Regions from separate parts of the Niveibacterium sp. genome, predicted to be linked through region 2. Evidence: predicted binding sites of a transcription regulator. Region 2 holds the regulator's gene; each other region holds the start of a gene.

Region 1 (4,147 bases), on a different contig from region 2:
AGCCGCAGCGTGATCCTCTCGACCGGTGCGCGGTGGCGCGAGATGGGCGTGCCGGGCGAGCAGCAGTACAAGACCAAGGGTGTGGCCTTCTGCCCGCACTGCGACGGCCCGCTCTTCAAGGGCAAGCGCGTCGCGGTGATCGGCGGCGGCAACTCCGGCGTGGAGGCTGCGATTGACCTCGCAGGCATCGTCGCCCATGTCACCCTGCTCGAATTCGCCGACACCCTGCGTGCCGACGCGGTGCTGCAGAAGAAGCTGCACAGCCTGCCGAACGTGAAGGTCATCACCTCTGCACAGACCACCGAAGTGACCGGCGACGGCAGCAAGGTAAACGGCCTCTCGTACAAGGACCGCGTCAGCGGCGCAGCACACCACATCGAACTCGAAGGCATCTTCGTGCAGATCGGCCTGCTGCCGAACACCGACTTCCTCAAGGACGTCGTCAAGCTCTCGCCGCGCGGCGAGATCGAAGTCGACGCCCGCGGCGAGACCTCGGTGCCAGGCGTGTTCGCAGCCGGCGATGCGACGACGGTGCCGTACAAGCAGATCATCATCGCGATGGGTGAGGGGGCCAAGGCAAGTCTGGGGGCTTTCGACCACCTGATCAGGACTTCGGCGCCGGCCTGATTGGCGGCGGAGGTTGAATGGCACAGCCCGCCCGGCGTGAGCCGGGGCGGGCTGTTTGGTTTTCTGCGTTATTTCGACCTTTCTTGTGTGGCTTGCGGTTGGGCGCGACGCGCTGCGACGCCGTGTCCGCTCAAGCCGGGTCTCGCCCCGGCGGGCGGGGTACTTTCTTTGTGCGAACAAAGAAAGTACCCAAAGAAAGTCGCCCCGCTTCAATGCTCCACGGCAGGCTTTGCACAGCCTGCCGGCTCCGGCGGCGCGAAGCGTGCTTCGCGCAACCCCGCCTGCGCCCCTTTGCTGCTCGAAGCATCGGGTGGCTGCGGAACTCGGCCCTGCGGGCCTCAGACAGTCCTCGCCACCGCCGCTACGCGTCGGAACCCGATGCTTCTGCGCTGCTCGGCGTTTCAGAGGGGGTTGGAAAAGCGTCGACTTTTGACCGCAGCCGGACTCTCTCAGCCCGGATGCGCGACGCACGGTGAAAGATCGACGGTTTTGACCTTGGGCCCCGTCGAGAGCGCCGAGCGGAGGTGTCGGCCGGCGGGGTAGTCCGGGCTCGCTGTTTGAGGCGCGCAGCGCCGAGTTCGCGAGGCCGGCCGACGGGCGATGCCGCAGTGAGGGGAGCCCGTAGGGCCGCGAAGGCCGGGCGGCACTCTTTGCTTACTTTCTGGTGCTGTTGCCAGAAAGTAAGACGCCCGCCGGGGCGGGACCCGGCTTCAGCGGGAATGCCGCTTCGATTCATCGCGGTCGATCGAAGAATGCCCTCCGCGAAATGTGTGGTGGGTTGTGCAATGCACCTCGATCCCCTCTCCCTTGATCTGCATGAAAGCAAGTCATGCTGCATTGCAGCATCCTTGCGGTCCGCCGCGAAGCGGCACCAAAAAACAAGGAGCAGTTTGATGAAGGACCATGCAGCAGCCCATGACCACACCGCCAACCCAGCCCCGCTCGGGCTGCTGGGGTTCGGTATGACGACGGTCTTGCTCAACCTCCACAACGCTGGCGTGTTCGAGCTGGGCTCGATGATCCTGGCGATGGGCATCTTCTACGGCGGCATCTGTCAGGTGTGCGCCGGGCTGATGGAGTGGAAGAAGGGCAATACCTTCGGCACGGTGGCATTCACCTCCTACGGGTTCTTCTGGCTGTCGCTGGTAGCGCTGGTCGTGCTGCCGAAGACCGGCCTTGCCGCGGCGACTTCGTCGGGTGGCATGGCGGCTTACCTTGCCATGTGGGGTGTTTTGACCCTGATGTTATTCATCGGCACGCTGCGCCTGAACCGTGTAACGCAGCTGGTGTTTGCTTCGCTCACCGTGCTCTTCGCGCTGCTCGCGGTGGCGGACGCCACCGGCAACGAGACCTTGAAGCTGGTCGCCGGTTGGGAAGGCATCCTGTGCGGTGCGTCGGCAATCTACGCGGCGGCGGCGCAGGTGCTTAACGAAGTGTATGGCCGCACGGTTCTGCCCTTGGGCGAGGTGGCTCAGCACAAGGTCGTGCCGCTGCATTGCAAGGCTGCCTGATCGCCGGTGCACAGCCGACGCCGGACGTGGCCGTGAGGCCGCGTCCGGCTGGTTGTGCCGCCCGGCGGACTCGGCGCGTGTCGCCGCCGGGCGCTTAGTCCGTCAGCGTTAAAATGGCGGCCCGCCGTTAAGCAGTCACTCATGTCTAAAATCGAAACCCTCACCCGCAAGCAGGCCGTCCGCGATTACGAGGGCTATGCCTGCATCGGCCTTGCGAATCCGAAGAATCCGTCGAACGTTGGCGAGGTGATGCGCGCGGCCGGCTGTTATGGCGTGCATTCGGTGTTTTACACCGGCAAGCGCTACGAACATGCGCGCGAATTCCGTACCGATACCAAGCAGGTGCATCTGCAGATTCCGCTGATCGGAGTGGAGGATCTGCAGGGCGTGATCCCGCTCGGCTGCGTGCCGGTGGCGATCGAAATCCATCCCAACGCGCAGCCGCTGACGCAGTACAAGCACCCGGAGCGCGCGTTCTACATCTTCGGGCCCGAGGACGGCAGCCTGAAAGACAACGTCACCGCCTGGTGCCGCGACATCGTCTACGTACCCACCATCGGTTGCATGAACCTCGCCGCGACGGTGAACGTGGTGCTCTACGACCGCATGCTCAAGCGCGCGATGTCGGAAGCTTGAGCGCGACAACAACTTGATGCAATTCATGGCGTCCTGACACCTTGCGCAGGGGGTGAGCGCGGCAGACTGGGTGTCGTCGATCCCTCCGACGCACCGAAAGGACACCATGAAAAACTGGCTGAAGCAGAACCGCGGTTTTGTGATCTTCCTTGTCTGCCTTGGGCTGTTCCGTAGCGCGATGGCGGACTGGAATCCGGTGCCGACCGGCTCGATGCGCCCGACCATTCTGGAAGGCGATGTGGTGCTGGTTAACCGGCTTGCCTACGACGCGAAACTGCCCCTGACCAACATCACGCTGAGCCACCTGGGCGACCCGCAGCGTGGTGACATCGTCACCTTCAACTCGCCGAAAGACGGCACGCGCCTGATCAAGCGGCTGGTTGCCGTGCCCGGCGATGTCGTTGAAATGCGCGACGACGTGCTGATCCTCAACGGGCAGCCGGCTCGCTATGCCGATGTAAAGCCGGCGGTCGAAAGCGTCGGCCCCGGCATCGCGGTGCCTGCGCTGCGTGCCACCGAAAGCATCGCGGGCCAGCAGCGAACAGTGCAGTTCCTTGATCGCGTCGCGGCAAAACTCAGCTTCGGGCCGGTGGTGGTGCCGCCCGATCACTACTTCATGCTCGGCGATAACCGCGACAACAGCGAGGACTCCCGCTACATCGGCTTTGTGCCGCACAGCGACATCATCGGCCGCGCGAAGCACATCCTGGTGTCGGCCGATATCACCGATCACTGGCAACCGCGTCTGGGGCGTTTCGCCAGCGCGCTCAACTGACCCCGCGTTGGCGGAACCATCCTGGTGGTCGATGCGTCTATCTGATCGTTAGCCGGGTACGCCCGCCGCAGCCATGCGGCCGGGCGCAGCCCGCTCCGCGACCGCGATACCTGTGGCGGAGCATGGCTTGAGGCGGGCTCACGAGGCCGGCCTCGCGATTTCCCCATCAGGAGTGCATCACCATGATTGCCCCAGAGCCAGCCGTTACGCACCGAACCCCCGCGGGCCTGCAGGACCGCATTGCGTACGGCATCTGCAAGTTCCTGCGCTTCTTCGCCGATCTGTTCTTCGCCAACCGCTATGGCCATCGCGCGGTGGTGCTCGAAACCGTGGCCGCAGTGCCGGGCATGGTGGGCGGCACCTTGCAGCACCTGCGCGCGCTGCGACATATGTCCGATGACCACGGCTGGATCCGCACGTTGCTCGACGAGGCCGAAAACGAGCGCATGCACCTGATGACCTTCATCCAGATCGCCAAGCCTTCGGGCTTCGAGCGCTTCCTGATCCTGCTGGCGCAGGGCGCGTTCTACAACTTCTTCTTCGTGCTGTATCTCGTGTCGCCGAAGACCGCGCACCGCATGGTCGGCTACTTCGAGGA
Region 2 (4,147 bases):
ATGACGGCATAGCGGAGCTGGTCGTCGAACGTCATCTCGTAGCCGCGCACGATCGGCAGTTCATCGCGATCGAGCGTTTCGTAGTAAGCCTCAAGCGTCTTCGCACTCTGTGCGTAAGCCGGGCCCACCTTGCCGATGGACGAGACGCCAAACCCCAGCAGATCGCAGTCCGAGTGTGTCGAATAGCCTTGGAAATTGCGGTACAGCCGGCCGTTGCGTTGCGCCACCGCCATCTCGTCGTCCGGCTTCGCGAAGTGATCCATGCCGATGAACACGTAGCCCGCCTGGGTCAACTTCGCGATCGCCATACCAAGGATCTCAAGCTTCTGATCCGCACTCGGCAAGTCGTCGGCGTTAATCCGCCGCTGCGGCATGAAGCGCGTCGGCAGATGGGCGTAGTTGTAAAGCGCCAGCCGATCCGGCCCGATTTCGAGCACACGGTCGAGGGTCTGGCTGACGCGCTCAACGCTCTGGAAGGGCAAGCCGTAGATCAGATCGATGCTCACCGAGCGGAAGCCATTCGCCCGCGCCGCAGCGATGACTGCCGCAGTCTCCTCGACAGACTGGATGCGGTTCACAGCTTTCTGCACCACGGGATCGAAGTCCTGCACCCCAACGCTCATGCGGTTGAAGCCTTCCGCACCAAGCAACGCAACCGTCTCGGCCGACACACGGCGCGGGTCAACCTCAATCGAATATTCACCCCCCGGCATCAGCGTGAAATGGCGACGAATCGAGCGAAACAAATCGCGGATCTCGCTGTCCGAGAGGAATGTTGGCGTGCCGCCGCCCCAATGCATTTGTGAAACTTCGTGCGAGCCGGCAAGCTGTCCGGCGACGAGGCCCATCTCTTTGTCAAGATAGCGCAGGTAGCGCTCGGCCCGGCTGTGATCCTTCGTGACGATCTTGTTGCACGCGCAGTAGAAGCAGACCGTATCGCAGAATGGAATGTGGAAATATAATGAGAGGGGTTTCTTCAGGCCGCCCTGCGCGCGCAGACCAAGATGTCTTGCGTAGTCGCTACGCCCGAAGCCCTCGTGGAACCTGTCCGCAGTCGGATACGACGTGTAGCGCGGACCGGAAACGTCAAAACGTTGGATGAGATCGCGGTCGAAGACCGGCGTCTGCTCATTCTGATTCATTGTTTATTTTTTCTCTCTGTGGATGCCGGAAGGTGTCATGAACTCGGTCGGAGCCGTTTGATTGCCATCAACTAGCCCCCTTGGAGCACCCGCCTTGGAAAAACCCGCCACGATTCCGCTGACGGCCGTCAATCTTCGCACCGCGTGCACCCAATGTAACCTCAAGGAGCTTTGTCTTCCCGTTGGTCTTGATGATGTTGATCTCGAAAGGATCGACGGCCTCATCACGGCACGCAAGAAGGTCAAGCGGCAACAGCACCTGTACCGGGCTGGCGAACCCTTCGAGGCGATCTATGCGATCCGCACCGGTTTCTTCAAGACCGACATCCTGACCGAAGACGGCCGGGATCAGGTTACCGGCTTCCAGATGGCCGGCGAGATCCTGGGGCTCGACGGCATTTCGAGCGATCGGCATGTGTGCAATGCCGTCGCGCTTGAGGATTCCGATGTCTGCATGATCCCGTTTGAGCGGCTCGAAGAACTCTCGCGCCGGATCGAGCCGCTGCAGCGACAGTTCCACAAGTTCATGAGCCGCGAGATTGTGCGCGAGCAGGGCATCATGATGCTGCTCGGTTCAATGCGCGCGGAAGAGCGGCTTGCGGCCTTCCTGATCAACCTGTCGCAGCGCATGCGCTTGCGCGGTTATTCAGCGTCTGAGTTCCATTTGCGCATGACGCGCGAGGAGATCGGCTCCTACCTCGGGCTGAAGCTGGAAACGGTCAGCCGGGCCTTCTCGAAGTTTCAGGATGACGGACTTATCAGCGTGCACCAGAAGCACATCCAGATTCTGGATGCCGATGGTCTGCGCCGTCTGATCGGTCGCGCAAACGTCTGATCACGCCCAGGGGTTCGGCCGCTTTGTCAGCGCGACCGACACGATGTAGCCCAGCACCAGCAAAGCGGCCGCAAACGCGGCCGCTTTTGTTTGGCGAGTGCGCCCGCGTTTCAACGCGTATGTGCCCAACACAATGTACGCGAGCAGGCCCAACACCTTTGCGGTAAGCCAGTCGTCGTGAAACGGCGCAGCACGAAGCGCCCAAGCAAGAGCAACCGCGGACCCCAGCAAACCGGTATCGACGATGTGCGGCACCACCCTCACCCACCGGCCACGCACCCAGCCTGCTCCCATCAACACACCGACACCTCTCGCGACGAACCCCGTTGCCGAAAGCACAACGAAGCTGACATGAAGGTGCTTGAGCAGCAGGTAATCCATCGATCTCCCTAGCGTTCCATGACGTAGTCACCGGGCGCCGCGGCCAGCGCAGGAAAGTCATTATTGCTGACTGGCGGCGGCGCGATACGTTCACCGCAGCGCTCATCCAGCCAACAGAACCAATCATCCCACCAGCTGCCGACCCGGTGCTCCGCACGACCCCTCCAACCATGCGCGCTATCGGTGCGGTGCGCAGCCGCAATCCAGTACTCGCGTTTCGGAGGCTGAACCGGCGGGTTAACGATACCGAGGATATGGCCGCTCGACGAGAGCACGAAACGCTTGTCCCCGCGCACGAAGTTGGCAACCCGGAAAGCTTGCCGCCAGGGCGCGATGTGGTCATCTTCGGCGGCAACGGCATAGAGCGGCTGCGTGATCCGACCAAGATCCAGCGCTTCACCGGCAACCGTCAGCGCATCGGGCTCGATCAGGCGATTCCTCAGGTACAGCTCGCGCAGATACCAGGCGTGCATCGCATAGGGCATGCGCGTGGTATCCATGTTCCAGTACAACACATCGAACGAGGGCGGCTTCTCGCCCATCAGATAGCCCTGAACCACGTACTGCCAGATGAGCGGGTTCGACCGAAGCAGGCGGAACGAGGCCGCCATGTCGCGGCCGTCGAGATACCCCCGCTGCTCCATGGCCCGCGTCAGATAGCGAACGCTTCCCTCGTCGATGAATACCTCGACATCACCCGGCTTCGCAAAGTCGACCAGGGTCGTGAACAGTGTCCAATGCGCAACCGGTATGGCTTCAGCCGTGTAATGGCGGTTGGCCCACGCCATGTACATCGATAGCGCGGTGCCGCCGATGCAGTAACCGACGGCGTGCACCTTCTCCGCACCCGACAGTGCGCGGGCAGTCTCGATCGTAGCCGCGACGCCTTCCTGCAGGTAGTCATCGAATCGGACATCACGCAGCGCAGCGTCCGGGTTCTTCCATGAGGTGATGTAGACGTCGAAGCCCGCGTCACGCAGATGGCGCACCAAGCTCTTCTTAGGCGTCAGATCAAGGATGTAAAACTTATTGATCCAAGGCGTCACGATCACGACCGGCATGCTGCGCACAGTATCGGCGGTGGGCGTGTAGTGGATCACTTCAACCAGACGGGTGCGAGCAACCACCTCACCCGGCGTCGTTGCCAGATTGCGCCCGACTTTGAAGTCCGACGGGTCGGCCATGCGGATGTCGCCGGCACGCAGATCGTCGAGAAAGTTCTGCCAACCTGCTCGCAGCGTCTGACCTTGGCTGGCGGCCGCGGCGCGCTGGGCAACCGGATTCAGGGCCAAGAAATTGGTCGGCGCAACTGCGTTCAGCCACTGCCGCCACCAGAACGCAGCGCGGCGTCGCTCGGTGCCCGACAAGCCCGGCGTGGCATACAGCATGTCCTGCGTATGCCGCGTTGACAGCAGATACCACTGCTTCAGCGCTGCCCACGAAGCGTTCTGCGACCAAACGGGATCGGAGAACCGGGTATCGTCCGCTTGCGGACGCACCACATCAGGAACATGAGCGCCAGCGGCGCGCGACAAACTGTTGCATGCCAGCGCCCAAGCGTCCGCCGAAAAACGGCTCCAGCGCTCGGCGAACTCCAGTGGATGCAGACACCAGGCGATTTGCGCATGCACCACTGGCGCAACAACGCCCAGGGGGTCTACGCTTGCAGCCACCTGTTGCCCCACCACGCCAAGCGACAGCTTGTGCTCTTCAGCACGCCCTTCGCCGCCTACGACTGCGTTTTCACCCGATTCCATGATGCCTCCTGCCCTGAACTCCCCATTTCATG
Region 3 (4,147 bases), on a different contig from region 2:
TGGTAGCTGTTCTCGATGCCGTCTTCGGTCTCGCGGTAAAGGCCACCGCGATCGCGCTGCACTGCAAGCTGCACATCGGCGCGGTGCGCGAGGCTCCAGCTGGTGCCGAGCATCAGGGCGGTGAAGATCGCGGCGTAGATCGCGGTGCGCGGCCGCAACGCCCTGCGCACGATGTCCTGCCGGCCGAGCTTGCGCACCACTGCGTTCTCGGTGGCGTAGCGAATCAGGCCGCGCGGGCGCTCGATCTTGTCCATCACCTGGTCGCAGGCATCGATGCAGGCAGCGCACGCGATGCACTCCGCTTGCAAGCCGTCGCGAATGTCGATGCCGGTTGGGCAGACCTGCACGCAGATGCCGCAGTCGATGCAGTCGCCGCGCGGTGCTTCAGCGCCCGACTGGGTCTTGTTGATACGCCCGCGCGGTTCGCCGCGCGCTTCGTCATAGGTGATGATCAGCGTGTCGGCATCGAACATCACGAACTGAAAGCGCGCGTAGGGGCAGACGTACTTGCACATCTGTTCGCGGAAGAAGCCCGCATTGCCATAGGTGGCGGCCGCGTAGAACAGGATCCAGAATGCCTCCCAGGCGCTGACGCTTGCATTGGCAATGGCTTCGGTAAGCGGGCGGATCGGTGTGAAGTAGCCAACAAAGGTCAGCCCGGTCCATAGCGAGAACGCGATCCAGGTGAAGTGCTTGGCGGTTTTTCGGCGCAGCTTGTCGAATGACCAAGGGGCCGCGTCCAGCTTCATACGCTGGCTTCTGTCGCCCTCAATGCGCGCTTCGATCCACAGAAAGATCTCGGTATAGACCGTCTGTGGGCAGGTGTAGCCGCACCAGAGCCGGCCCGCGACTGCAGTGAACAGAAACAGGGCGAGCGCCGAGAGAATCAGCAGGATCGCGAGGTAGATCGTGTCCTGAGGGCGCAGGCTCAGGCCGAAGATGTCGAACCTGCGCGTGTCGAGATCGAACAGCACGGCTTGCCGTCCGTTCCACGGCAACCAGCAGAACCCGTAGAACACGGCTTGCGTCAGCCACACGAAGAGCCAGCGCCAGCGCTGGAAGCGGCCGCTGATCGACTTGGGGTAGATCTTGGGTTCGGCAACGTAAAGCGAGTTGATCGGGATGACGCGCTTCTGTCCAGGCTTAGCGGCCATCGTCGGCCCCCATGTCGGCGTCCTGGTCGTTACCTGCTGCGTGCTGTGGCCACGCGGGCGGGTGGCCGTTCCGATCCCAATGCCCTTCGAGCGCCGGGAACAACACGCGCTCCTCGAACCGCACATGCTCGTTCAGCAGTTGCGCGAAGCTGGCAGCGTGGCGCCTCATGCGGGGCGCGCTGGCGAGAAAGTCGATCAGCACTTCGTGGTCGGCGCGCAGCTGCGCAACCAGCGTCCCTTCGCCGAAGCGTTCAAGCTCAGGAATCAGCACCGTCTCCTCAAACCTGAAGTGCGCCAGCAATTCTGGTCTGAGCGCGAGGGCGTCGGCGACGGCGGCCTCCAGTGCTTCCGGCGAGTTCGCCTGGCCAAGATGGGATGCAAGACGCAGTGCGGCGTGATGTTCTCGTGACAAGGGGCGCAGATGCGCAGTTCGTTTCATGCTCGGGCTTACCTTCTTCCTAAACGTGCTTCTGTCTTGAGATCACATGTGCCGCCAAGTCGTGCCCGCACGGGCGAGACCGATACTCGTTGCCCGGGCCGTGCGTGAGCTGCCATCGAAAGCCTGACGGCGCCTCGTGCTCGAGCAGAGCGCCGATCCAGCACGTTTGTCTGCGCTCGGAGGGCAAGGGTGGCGGCTGTCATGGATCAAGACGCGGTCGTGCCACAATGATCAACATGTCGATTTATATCACAACGTGATGGTTTGAGATGACTGAACCAACGACGCCAGAATCGACGACACCGGTTGTGCTGCTTGGCAAGCACCAGTACGAGGCGCTCTCCGAGTTTCGCTACCAGCTCCGGCGCTTCCTGCACTTCAGCGAAACCGCGGCGCGTGATGCTGGGCTCACGCCGCTGCAGTACCTGCTGCTGTTGCACATCCGTGGTTTTCCGGGGCGCGAGTGGGCGACCGTGGGCGAGCTCGCCGAGCGCTTGCAGATGCAACATCACGGCGCGGTGGCGTTGCTGACACGATGCGAAGAGCAGGGGCTTGTCGAACGTCGGCGCAGTGATACCGACCGGCGGAAGGTCGAAATCCACCTCACCGCCACCGGCTCCCGCCACCTCGAACACCTGGCGGCCATGCATGAGGCGGAACTACGGTCTCTGCAAAGCACGTTCCGGGTCGCGCGGATTACTGCCTTCAACGACGACGCATGAGTTCAGTGCGTCGTTGGATGCCGCCCCCAGATTTCGCTTTCATGGACCTCTGATGGCGGCGTCGTTTCAAGTGGGTGTGGCTGCGGTTTTCGTCGGTGCCGACGCGAAACGCGACGTCACGCGTCGAACGCGATCGGGCGCGCTTCTTCGATGAGCCATTGGCGGAGCGCGGCGGTGCTTTCCTGTTCCAGTTGCCCTTCGCGATACATCAGGTAGTACGAGAGTCGCAGCGATACGTCGGTGCGGAACGGGCTGACCAGGCGGCCGGCGGCGAGGTCGTATTCAACCAGCAGCTGTTGCCCGAGCGCGATGCCTTGTCCGTCGATGGCGGCTTGCAGCGCGAGCTGTGTGTCGCTGAGCCCCATGCTGCGGCGGGCCTGGCTTTCGGAGAGGCCGACTTCCTCCAGCCATTGCCGCCACGTCGGCAGATGCGCGAGCCGCTGGGCGCTGCGATCGTGCAGCAGGTTGTGTTCGAGCAGGCTGGGCAGGCCGTCGAGTTGCGCGGCGACCGCGGGGCTGCACACCGGCAGGAAACCGGTGGTGGCGAAGCGCTCGGTTACGGTGCCCCGTTCAGCTGATTGCCGTTCGGCGATCAGCAGGTCGAGCGAATCGAGTGATTGCAGTTCGGGTTCGGTGATGACCTCGACGCGCAGTTCCGGGTTGGCATTGAGGAAACGGAACAGCCGCGGCACCAGCCACTTGCTGCCGAGTGCGGCGGGCACGCCGATCCGGAGAGGCCGGGCGGTGTCAGAGAGCAGCAGCTCGGTGGCTTGCTGCACCGAGCGGAAAGCGTCGCGGATACGCGGCAGGTAGTTCTCGCCAGCCCCCGTCAACAGCAACTGGTTGTTGTGGCGATCGAACAGCTTGAGGCCGAGGAACTCCTCAAGCTGTTTGACCTGATGGCTTACCGCCGCGTTCGTGACGCAGAGCTCGTCGGCGGCGCGCGTGAAGCTCATGTGGCGTGCAGCGACCTCGAACACGCGCAGTCCGTTGAGCGGGGGTAGTCGTTTTCGGGCGTGCATGCGTTGAACGTGATTAATCGTTTCATTAAGTTTATGTAGTTTGCCAAATTCCGTGTGGCAGTCAAGGATTGTCTGCGTGTATACCCGCGCCGCTATTGTCAAATAATGTGTGACAACACAAGACTTTCTCGGGCGGATTCGGGTGTCGGTGATGCGCGGAATTAATGGGATTTAAGCTTTAATCAAATCGTGGAGATGGAGGTATTCGCCGCGGCGGTGGCCGGGCGTGGCGAGGCAAGTGTCGTGATGCGCCGCGGAAAACGAGCGGCGGCCGAGAGTTCGGAGTGCCACGGCGAGAACTGTGCAGAGATTGCGCATCGCAGCACATCGATAAGCGGTGGGTACATCCGGCTGCACTGCAAATCGGGCGCGCCAGCGCCCTTGCGAGGAGACAAACAAGAAATGAATTTCATCAACCACGTGTTGGCGTGTCTGACGGCGTGCCTGCTGCTGCCCGGCGTGGCGGCGGCCGCGACGTTTGCGAAGGGGGCGGATGTCAGCTGGGTCAACCAGGAGGAAGCGGCGGGCTACGTCTTCTACAACAGCGCTGGTGTGGCGACCGATCCTTTCGTGCTGCTGAAGAACCTCGGGACGAATGCGATCCGGCTGCGGGTGTGGGTGAACCCGGGTGACGGCTGGAATAACGGAGCGGACGTGCTGTACAAGGCCAAGCGCGCGGCCGCCCAGGGCATGCGCATCATGATCGACTTCCACTACAGCGATTCGTGGGCCGACCCGGGGCAGCAGACCAAACCGTCGGCGTGGTCCAGCCATACCTACAGTCAGCTCAAGACGGATGTCTACAACCAC

The links. Region 2 encodes FNR, which switches genes on or off when oxygen is low (the NO sensors DNR and NnrR bind a similar motif). Its sites were predicted from a motif close to TTGANCTAGNTCAA; they were not measured.
Region 1: the regulator FNR is predicted to act here: its motif matches at 1,435-1,448, upstream of ACE3P0_RS15610 (acetate uptake transporter).
Region 3: the regulator FNR is predicted to act here: its motif matches at 1,790-1,803, upstream of ACE3P0_RS00100 (hemerythrin domain-containing protein).

The regions. Positions count from the first base shown of each region.
Region 1 is NZ_JAYRDJ010000025.1:52,720-56,866, forward strand. Features, by position in the region: gene ahpF (alkyl hydroperoxide reductase subunit F) at 1-627, shown strand, start outside; gene ACE3P0_RS15610 (acetate uptake transporter) at 1,521-2,138, shown strand; gene ACE3P0_RS15615 (RNA methyltransferase) at 2,280-2,774, shown strand; gene lepB (signal peptidase I) at 2,881-3,549, shown strand; gene ACE3P0_RS15625 (alternative oxidase) at 3,732-4,147, shown strand, end outside.
Region 2 is NZ_JAYRDJ010000007.1:81,163-85,309, reverse strand. Features, by position in the region: gene hemN (oxygen-independent coproporphyrinogen III oxidase) at 1-1,142, opposite strand, end outside; gene fnr (fumarate/nitrate reduction transcriptional regulator Fnr) at 1,237-1,977, shown strand; gene ACE3P0_RS07245 (SirB2 family protein) at 1,978-2,358, opposite strand; gene ACE3P0_RS07240 (PHA/PHB synthase family protein) at 2,367-4,115, opposite strand.
Region 3 is NZ_JAYRDJ010000001.1:23,454-27,600, forward strand. Features, by position in the region: gene ccoG (cytochrome c oxidase accessory protein CcoG) at 1-1,154, opposite strand, end outside; gene ACE3P0_RS00100 (hemerythrin domain-containing protein) at 1,144-1,593, opposite strand; gene ACE3P0_RS00105 (MarR family winged helix-turn-helix transcriptional regulator) at 1,863-2,315, shown strand; gene gcvA (transcriptional regulator GcvA) at 2,432-3,337, opposite strand; gene ACE3P0_RS00115 (arabinogalactan endo-beta-1,4-galactanase) at 3,740-4,147, shown strand, end outside.